DNA from 3 places in the Aquisalimonas sp. 2447 genome. Region 3 is predicted to be linked to each of the others. Evidence: predicted binding sites of a transcription regulator. Region 3 holds the regulator's gene; each other region holds the start of a gene.
The links. The regulator sigma-54, encoded in region 3, starts transcription at its own class of promoters, with help from an activator protein. The targets are predictions, from matches to a motif close to TGGCANGNTNCNTGCTT.
Positions count from the first base shown of each region.

Region 1: KU884_RS18225 (HupE/UreJ family protein) is a predicted target of sigma-54. The motif match lies at 1,732-1,748, and genes of this name have one in related genera.
Region 2: flgB (flagellar basal body rod protein FlgB) is a predicted target of sigma-54. The motif match lies at 1,678-1,694, and genes of this name have one in related genera.

Region 1 covers NZ_CP050695.1:3,838,515-3,841,785, forward strand. Annotated here, with positions in the region: gene KU884_RS18215 (urease subunit gamma) at 1-180, opposite strand, end outside; gene KU884_RS18220 (urease accessory protein UreD) at 200-1,063, opposite strand; gene KU884_RS18225 (HupE/UreJ family protein) at 1,067-1,645, opposite strand; gene KU884_RS18230 (cytochrome c5 family protein) at 1,953-2,513, opposite strand; tRNA gene KU884_RS18235 (tRNA-Arg) at 2,668-2,744, shown strand; gene KU884_RS18240 (nitronate monooxygenase family protein) at 3,197-3,271, shown strand, end outside.
Region 2 covers NZ_CP050695.1:2,927,535-2,930,805, reverse strand. Annotated here, with positions in the region: gene KU884_RS13880 (chemotaxis protein) at 1-542, shown strand, start outside; gene KU884_RS13875 (protein-glutamate O-methyltransferase CheR) at 650-1,477, shown strand; gene flgB (flagellar basal body rod protein FlgB) at 1,728-2,141, shown strand; gene flgC (flagellar basal body rod protein FlgC) at 2,145-2,573, shown strand; gene KU884_RS13860 (flagellar hook assembly protein FlgD) at 2,585-3,262, shown strand.
Region 3 covers NZ_CP050695.1:3,091,239-3,094,509, forward strand. Annotated here, with positions in the region: gene lptB (LPS export ABC transporter ATP-binding protein) at 1-711, shown strand, start outside; gene KU884_RS14635 (RNA polymerase factor sigma-54) at 877-2,460, shown strand; gene hpf (ribosome hibernation-promoting factor, HPF/YfiA family) at 2,513-2,851, shown strand; gene ptsN (PTS IIA-like nitrogen regulatory protein PtsN) at 2,924-3,271, shown strand, end outside.

The DNA.
Region 1 (3,271 bases), 750 kb from region 3:
GCCCAGGCTCATCAGGTCGGCAACGCTCTTGCCTTCCCGTGCGCCCTCCATGATGGCCGCGGAGATCATGGCCTTGGCCTCGGGGTAATTCAGCTTTAGGCCCTTGGCCTGGCGCCGCTCGGCGAGCAGGGCGGCGGTGAACAGCAGCAGCTTGTCTTTCTCTCGTGGCGTGAGTTCCATACGACTCCTCCGGAGTGATTCAGGTCTTCCAGATGCGGGGGGGCACGGGTGGTCGGCCCATGACTGGTTCGCGCAGGCACGCCCAGGCCTGTTCCAGGACCCGGCGGATCACCTCGGCACCGGGTCCGAGGCAGCGCAGCAGCACGACGTCGCCGATGCGCGTGACGCCGAGAGACAGACCCGGCGGCACGGTGACCGCCTCGCGCAACGAGGCCTCGAGCCCTTTCGGCGCCGGGGTCGCCACCAGGGCACCGAGGGCCGGGTGCCCGCCGAGACCCCAGGGTCGTGTCAGGAGCGGATCGCCGTGAACAAGGTTGAGCCGTTCGTGAAGCACGCAGGTGCCCTCGCGCTCGATCAACAGATCCTGCAGGCAGTCCCCCTGCTCGAAGTGATCGCCACTGCCCGGGCGGCCCAGGCAGAGGATGTCCCAGGTGCAGAGACGGGCATCGGCACCCAGGTGGAAGCGGTTGTACAGCGCCGTCCTGGACTGCCCGTGGAGAATGGTCTCCATGGGCAAGAACTCCAGGCCTGCGCCAGGTGCCACATCGAACGCCTGCGACTGGTAGGCCGAAGGCCCCGCGCTGCGATAGAACTTGGCGGCAGCCGGGGTGGTCAGGAGCGCGCTGGCGCCCTCGTCCACGGTGACGTCCAAGCGCAGGCGGTCACCGCCCACCACGCCTCCCGGCGGGTGGATGATGTAGCTATGGCAGACCTCGCCCTCCGGGTGAAAACTGCGCTGCACCAGCAACGGACCCTGGTGCCTGCGCCGCGCCAGCACGGTGCGATCGGCCCTGAACTGGTACCCCAGTTGCAGATGGCCGAGCCAGCCTGCATCCGTGTCGGATTCAGCCGCTGCCACCGTCTGCGCCGGAACGGCGACCACCGGTCACGCCACCACTAGCAGGTAGGCAGCGGACGCCACCAGCACACCGCCTGCAAGCCGGTCCGCCGGCCGCAGCAGACCGCGGCGGTTGACGGCGATCGCAAGGGTGGCGCCGGCGACAAGGAGCAGCACGGTGGTCAGGGCGAACCCGCTCATGAAGGCAACCGCGGACAGGCTGGCGGCCATTTCCGCACCGTGGGCGTGCCCGTGGAACACCGCAAACAACCCCGCCAGCCCCGCCGACGCCACCAACGACAGGCGACGGGCACCGAACACCAGCACACCGGTAATCGCCAGAGAGGCAAGGATACCGAACTCCACTGCAGAGACTCCGCCCTGCACCAGGCCGATACCGAAACCGGCCAGCACAGCAACGAGAAAGGAGCCTGCAATAATCGCGGCCTGCCCCAGACTGCCGTGCCTTGCCGCCCAAAACCCGATCCCGGTCATGGCAAGGAGGTGATCCAGCCCCAGGAGCGGGTGCAAGAATCCGGCGCCGAAGCCGCCGTGTCCGTGGCCGGGATGAGCGAACGCAGCGGCTGGCAACGCCAGCAGCAGTAGGGCGAGCGTTGATTGACGCATGATCTGAACTCCTGTTGCCGAATCGCGAGAATCAGGTGTGTGAGGCCACCGGGAGAGCCCGAGCAGCGCGAACCTGCCCAGTGATGGTGCAGAAGCTATGCCAGGGATGAACGTACCGGAGAATCAGTCTGTTACAATGCACTCCCCGGCCCGGCGGGACGCGAGCGCGCACACATGCAGTGCACGCGAAACAGTGAGCGCACCACGACGGTGCAACGAAAGCCACTGAGAGTACTCGCAGCATTCGCGCACAAAAAAACCGCCCGAAGGCGGTTCCTTTGCGTGCGCGAAGGAATTCGGGATTCGGTCAGAACTCTTCTTCGACGTCAGCGAGCTCGTCGTCGTCCAGCTCGACGTCGCTTTCCTCGAGGATGTAGACCACCGCCCGACGCACCTCCTCGTCGCTCAGGCTGGAATCCCCGCCGCGCGCGGGCATGCCGCGGATGCCGTTAATGGCGTTATAGACGAGTTCTTCCAGGCCCTTGTCTTCGTACAGGCTCGCCCAGGCGTCGTTGTCACCGGTCACCGGTGAGTCCATCACGCCGCTGGCGTGACAGGCCATACAGGCAGACTCGTTGACTTCGGAACCGGACATGGCCACCTCTTCGGCGTCATCGTCCGCATCGTCAGCCTCTTCTTCCGCCATCGCCATCGGGTCAGCGTCACCGTTCTCGCGAACCACACCATGGGGCTGCAGCCGCTGTGAGATCCGCTCACGTTCGTGCTCTGCCCGAGCCATGTCGCGCGACGTCTCGAAGGTCGCCGCAAACACGGCCAGACCGGCAATGATGAAGGCGGCTACCGTCAGGAGCACCATCACCCCGCCGAAACTCCTCATGAACGCCTTGTCGTCTTGCTCGCTGCTCACGCTGATCCCCCAACGATACGGTCGATGTTCTGTGCGGGCGGGCCAAAGCCCAGGCCTCGAAGTATATCCGAATCCCCCGGGGCGAAAAAGTTGGATCCGTGGCCACCATGGACGACACGCCCCGGAATCGCTATCCTGTGGAACTTGTCATCAAGCGCCCGTAGCTCAGTTGGATAGAGCGTCGGCCTCCGAAGCCGAAGGTCGCAGGTTCGAATCCTGCCGGGCGCGCCATGCTTTCCTTGATGCAGACTCCACGGGCTTAACTGGCGGCAACACCGTTGCAGTTGCCGGGATTCGAACCTGCGACAATAAACAAGTCAGGTTCGACCGGCCGCCGGCAGGCGGCCAGTGCCGCGGAGCGCAGCGACGCGGACCCGACGGGTGAGGCGCCTTGAGGCGCCGAAACAATCCTGCCGGGCGCGCCATCCTTCCCTCTGTCGATCCGGCCCTCCAGGCGCACCAGTGCGCCGAAGCCGCCAACGCTACCGTGGACCCGATCATGGCCACGCCGCGAGAGCGGAATAACCGCCGCAGGTTTGGTACTCAAGCGGGTTACGAGGCAATATCCACACTCGACTCACTTCCAGGATCAGGGCTTCGGCAGGAAGCGCTGATCCCGACCAATCACGAAGCGCTGACATTCTTGTGCGTCGGCGCCAGTCAGGAGCATTGGACGAAGACCCATGAAGACAAAAATCACGGAAATGTTCGGCATCCAGCACCCGATTATTCAGGGTGGCATGCACCATGTGGGCTAT
Region 2 (3,271 bases), 160 kb from region 3:
CCGGTGTGACCCGGGTTGATGAGCGCATGGTGCAGATCATCGACGTCGAGAAGGTCATGGACGAACTCAACCGGGCGGGCGGCCTCGGTGGGCTCCCGGGCCTGGACGACAAGGGGTTGAACCAGTCCGCCGACGCCGGCGACTGGCATGTGCTGGTGGTGGATGATTCCAGTGTCGCCCGGCGTCAGATTCGTGACACCCTGAACGAGCTGGGTCTGCAGAGCACCATGGCGAAGGACGGTGAAGAAGCACTGGAAACGCTGCGGGACTGGGCCTCACGACCCGATGAGTCTCCCTGGAACCATCTGCTGATGGTCATTTCCGATCTGGAAATGCCGCGCAAGGATGGTTATACGCTGGCGACGGAAATTCGTCGTGATGATGCTCTCAAGGGCGCTTACATCCTGTTGCACTCCTCACTGAGTGGTACGTTCAACACCGACATGGTCAAGCAGGTGGGTGCCGACGAATTTCTGGCGAAGTTTGCCGCCAACGAGCTGGCGGAGCGGGTTCAGGTGCGCATGGAGCAGGTCAGTGCCTGATGGTGCTTGGTCCTGCAGGCATGGGTCGGGCTACAATCGGCGCAGCCTGTGTCATGCCGGCGTCGCCCGGCCGTGCTTTGCGACCCGCTAGAGAGGGACAACGTTTGGTGGCCTCCCGAGAAATCGTGCCGGAGCATTACCAGGCGTTCCGTGCCTTCCTGGAGCAGTCCTGCGGGATCGTTCTGGGCGACAACAAGCAGTACCTGGTGTCCAGCCGGCTGGGGCACCTGATGGAGCGCGAGGGCATCAAGGATCTGGGCGAGCTGGTCTACCGGGTGCAACAGCCGGGTGGCCAGCGCCTTCGCGGCATGGTCATCGAGGCCATGACCACCAATGAAACCCAGTGGTTCCGGGACACCTACCCCTTCACTATTCTCCAGGACACCCTGCTGCCGGAGTTCGTCAAACGGGGGCAGCAGCAGTTGCGCATCTGGTCGGCGGCGTGCTCCTCGGGGCAGGAAGTCTATTCCTTGAGCATCGCCCTGGAGGAGTACCGGGCGCGCGGGGCGCGTATCGAGGCCGAGATCGTCGGCACCGACATCTCCCCGGCCATGATCGCCCAGGCGAAGGAAGCGAAATACCCCGCGTCCACGATCAACCGTGGGCTCAGCCCCGAACGACGCGACCGTTACTTCCAGCCCAGTGGCGAGAGCTGGGTCGTCCGGCCGGAGATCCGTCGCCGTGGCCAGTTCATGGTCCATAACCTGCTGGACAGCTATGCCAGCCTCGGGCGTTTCGACATCATCTTCTGTCGCAACGTGCTGATCTACTTCTCTGCCACATCCCGCGAGAACATTCTCAACCGCATGATCCAGCAGATGCGGCCGGGTGGCTATCTCATCGTCGGTGCCTCCGAGTCGCTGGCGCGCCATACCGGTGATTTGCAGATGATCCGCAGCCACGGTGGTGTCATCTACAGGCTACGCGAGCGATGATCCGGGCAACGCGCCAGTAGCGGCAAACCACTGCCCGGGCGGCAACCCGTTGCCGCACCTTTGCCGCTCTGCCGGTGCCGGAATTCCGTCACGATCGTGATCGGCAGGCGGCGGTGAACCTTGAATCCAACGCGTCAGCCGCCCCCGGCAATTCGCTCACACCCAGTCCATCCCCGTCGCGGAAGGCGCTTCCGAACCCATGGCACGCCCCTTGCTAGGTTGTCAGGCAACAACAGCAGGAGGCAGACCGATGAGCCTTTCCTTTGACAATGCAGTGGGGGTCCATCCGGCCGCGCTCAAACTCCGGGGTGAGCGTCACCAGATGCTCTCGGAGAACCTGGCCAACGCCGATACGCCGAACTACAAGGCCAGGGACATGGATTTCGCCAGCGCCCTGGAGCAGGCCCGGAACAGCCAGGGCGGCCAGGGCGGCGGGCTGCAGATGGCCTCCACCCATGCCAACCATCTGCCCGGTCAAGCCCAGGGGCCGGGCAGTGCGGATGCGCTCTACCGCGTGCCTCACAGCCCCTCCCTGGATGGCAATACCGTGGAAACACAGGTGGAGCAGGCCAAGTTCGCGGAAAACACGGTGCAGTATCGGGCCTCGCTGGATTTCCTGGGCGGCCGCATCTCGTCCCTGGTGGGCGCCATCCGAGGGGAATAAGCCATGTCCGTATTCAAGGTATTCGACGTTGCCGGCTCGGCCATGAACGCGCAGTCCCTGCGCCTGAACATGACCGCCAGCAACATGGCCAACGCGGAAACCGTTGCCGGCAACCCGGACGAAGCGTACCGCGCCAAGCAGCCTGTCTTTGCCGCCGCCATGCAGGCGGTGCAGGGGGGCAATCCCTCCGAGCGTGCTGCAACCGGCGTTGCCATGCGGGATGTGGTGGAGAGCGACGCGCCGAACAAGCCGCTGCACATGCCGGGGCATCCGGAAGCGGACGAGAACGGCTACGTGTACCGCTCCAACGTCAACACGGTGGAGGAGATGGTGAACATGATCTCCGCTTCCCGCTCGTACCAGAACAACGTCGAGGTCATGAATACCTCGAAGGAACTTGCGCTGCAGACCCTGCAGCTCGGCCAGAACTGAGGGCGAACGCCATGATGGGACTTGATGCGCTGATGGGCGGCAACGACAGCTCGAAGATCGAGCAGCCGGACGATGCCCGGGGGCAGACGGTGGACGAACTCGGCTCGGAGGATTTCCTCCAGCTGATGATCGCGCAATTCCAGAACCAGGACCCCTTCGAGCCCATGGAGAGCGGCGAGATGATGGGGCAGATGGCGCATTTCTCCACTGCCAATGGTGTCTCCGAGCTGCAGGGATCCTTCGAGCGGTTCGCTGACGACATGAACAAGGATCAGGCCTTGCGCGCCGCGTCCCTGGTGGGGCGCAACGTGCTGGTGAACAGCGACACCATGCCCCTGGGTGAGGAGGGGCTCAGCGGTCTTGCGCAGGTGCCGCGGAACACGGAAAGCCTGAACATCACCATTCAGGACAGCGCTGGGCAGACCGTCCACGAGATGGCGCTGGGGCGGCAGAACGAGGGCGAAGTGCCTTTCCACTGGGACGGCCTGGATGACAGCGGCCAGCAGCTGCCTCCGGGGAATTACCGGGTGCGTGCGGAGATCGGGAGCGGTGAGTCCAGCACGGCCGTTGACACCCTGGCTTCCGCACCGGTGAACAGCGTCAGCCTCGAAGGCGACGGGCGCAGTCCGAAGCTGAGTCTGGAAGGCGCCGGTGAGTTCGATCTCGATTCGGTTCGTCACATTCAATAAAAAGGGGTG
Region 3 (3,271 bases):
GCGGAGGAGCTGACCAAGGTCTACCGGCGCAAGACGGTGGTCCACGGCGCGACCATCGACGTGGCCAGCGGCGAGGTCGTCGGGTTGCTCGGACCCAACGGCGCCGGCAAGACCACCTGCTTCTACATGGTGGTGGGGTTGGTCCAGGCCGACGGTGGCCGCATCCTGCTCGACGACAACGACATCACCGACCTGCCCATGCATGTGCGCGCCAGACGCGGCGTGGGGTATCTACCCCAGGAAGCATCCATTTTCCGCAAGCTCACGGTGATGGACAACCTGTTGGCGATCCTGGAGACGCGCCCGGAACTGGACCGCAAGCAGCGTCGCGAGCGCGCCCAGGAACTGCTCGAGGAGTTCAGTGTTGCCCACCTGCACGACCAGACCGGCATCAGTCTCTCCGGGGGTGAGCGCCGCCGGGTGGAAATCGCCCGCGCCCTTGCAGCCAACCCGCGCTTCATCCTGCTGGATGAACCCTTCGCCGGTGTCGACCCCATCTCGGTGCTGGATATCCAGGCCATCATCCGCCACCTGGCGGAGCGGGACATCGGCGTCCTGATTACCGATCACAACGTGCGTGAAACCCTGGGCATCTGTCAGCGCGCCTATATCCTCGCGCAGGGAGAAGTCATTGCCAGGGGCAGTTCCGAAGAGGTCCTTGCCAACCGCAAGGTGCGCGAAGTGTACCTGGGGGAGGAGTTCCGGCTGTAGACGCGACCCGGGTCCCGCTGAGACAACATGCCGTCACGCAAGTATCGCGCCAATGTTCTAACGCGGGCCTGAGTCGGTTACGATGGGAGACATGGATAACACCAGCATTCACCGAATCCGGTCCGAGCAGCTGCCCACGACGGCGGCGGGAGACCCGCGTTGTCGATGAAACAGTCGCTACAACTCAAGCTCGGACAGCAGCTCACCATGACCCCCCAACTGCAGCAGGCCATCAAGCTGCTGCAGCTCTCCACGCTTGAGCTACGCACGGAAATCCAGCAGGCGCTGGACTCCAACCTGATGCTGGAACCCGCCGACGATCTCGACGAGTCCGACGATGCCGAACTCGACAGCAGCGGCAACGCGGACGGCGAAGACAGCCAGAACAACGCCGAAGACGGCGGCGAGCGCACGGAGGCTGCCGAGAACCGGGAGCATGCGGAGTCCACAGAGGCTGCCGCAAGCGAGGCTACCGGCGCGGAGATAACCACCGACAGCGGCGAACCGGAGCTGAGCACGGAAAACCAGCAGAGCGATATCCCCGAAGACCTGCCGCTGGACTCCGACTGGAACGACATCTACGACGGCAGCACCTCGTACAGTGCCGCCGGCAGCGACGATGAACAGCGGGAAACCTGGGAAAACCGTACCGCCGGTGACGGTGGTGGCCTCCACGAGCACCTGTTGTGGCAGGCCCAGCTCTCCCATTTCAGTGATCGCGACATGGCCATTGCCGAGGCCATCATCGACGGCGTCCGCGACGACGGTTATCTCGGCGTCAGCATCGAGGACATCTGCGCCTCGGTGTCTTCGGACGAGCCGGTGGAGGCCGATGAAGTCGAGGCGGTGCGCCACCTGATCCAGCGCTTCGACCCGGTCGGCGTGGCCTCTTTGGACCCCCGCGAGGCGCTACTGGTCCAGCTGGACCAGTTTCCCGACGACACGCCCTGGCTGAACGAAGCACGGCTGCTCGTGGACCGCCACCTGGATCTGCTCGGCAGCCGTCAGGTCAGCCAGCTGACCCGCAAACTGAAGATCAGCGAGGGCGAGCTGGGCGAGGTGCTGGCCCTGGTTCGCTCGCTTGACCCGCGCCCCGGCTCGCAGATCAGTAGCGCACCGGCTGAGTACGTCATCCCCGACGTCTATGTGCGCAAGGAGCGTGGTGCCTGGCGGGTCGAGCTCAACCCCGAAGCCGCCCCCAAGATCCGGGTGAACAGCTACTACGCCGGGCTGGTGAAGCGCGGCGACCAGGGCAGCGACAACTCCACCATGCGCCAGCACCTGCAGGAGGCCCGCTGGTTCATCAAGAGTCTACAGAGCCGCAACGAGACCCTGCTCAAGGTCGCCACCTGCATCGTCAACCACCAGCAGGAGTTCCTGGAGCACGGCGAAGAGTCCATGAAACCTCTGGTGCTGCGGGAGGTGGCCGAAGAGGTGGAAATGCACGAATCCACCATCTCGCGCATCACCACCCAGAAGTACATGTACACCCCGCGGGGCACCTTCGAGTTCAAGTATTTCTTCTCCAGCCATGTGCACACCGTCGACGGTGACGAGTGCTCGGCGACCGCCATCCGTGCGCGCATTCGCCGCCTGATCGGCGACGAGGATCCGCGCAAGCCGCTCAGCGACAGCAAACTTGCGGAGATTCTCAAAAACGAGGGAATCGATGTGGCGCGACGGACCGTAGCCAAGTATCGTGAATCCATGTCCATTGCCTCGTCCAACGACAGGAAACGCATCGCCTGAGCTCCGGGATGCACGATATCCCGGCCCGAGCGGGCGCCATCAAGGAGGCCTTATGCAGATAGACGTCACCGGGCACCACATCGATCTCACCGACGCCCTGCGGGATTACGTGCAAGCGAAGATGGACAAACTGGAACGCCATTTCGACAATGTCGTGGATGTCCACGTCATCCTGACCGTGGAGAAGCTCGTCCAGAAGGCCGAGGCCACCATGAAGCTCAGTGGCGCCAAGCTGTACGCTGACGCCAGCGCCCAGGACATGTACGCTGCCATTGACGGTCTGGTGGAGAAGCTCGACCGCCAGGTGAAGAAGCACAAGGAAAAGGTCACCGATCACCGCCGCAACGAAGGGGCTCAGGCCAAGGCGGCGGGTGAAGGCGACGAGGACTGACACCCTGCGCCGGTGGCCTTTCCGGCCACCGGCGATAACGGACGCCGCAGCCATGACCCTGCGTGGAACAGCATGATCAAGATTGCCGACCTGATCACTCCGGACCGTGTCGCCTGTGACGTCGACGTCACCAGCAAGAAGCGCGGGCTTGAAGTCCTCAGTGACCTCGTTGCCGCCTCCGACCCCGCGCTGTCCGCTCAGACCATTTTCGACAAGCTCATCAACCGCGAGAAACTCGGCAGCACCGGTCTCGGGCACGGTGTTGCCCTGCCCCATGCGCGCATGGACGGCAACGAAGCGGCGGCAGCGGCATTCATCCGCACCGGCGATGCCATCGACTTCGACGCCTTCGATGGTGAACCGGTGGATCTCCTGTTCGCCCTTGTGGTGCCGGAGCACTTCACCGACGAACACCTGCAG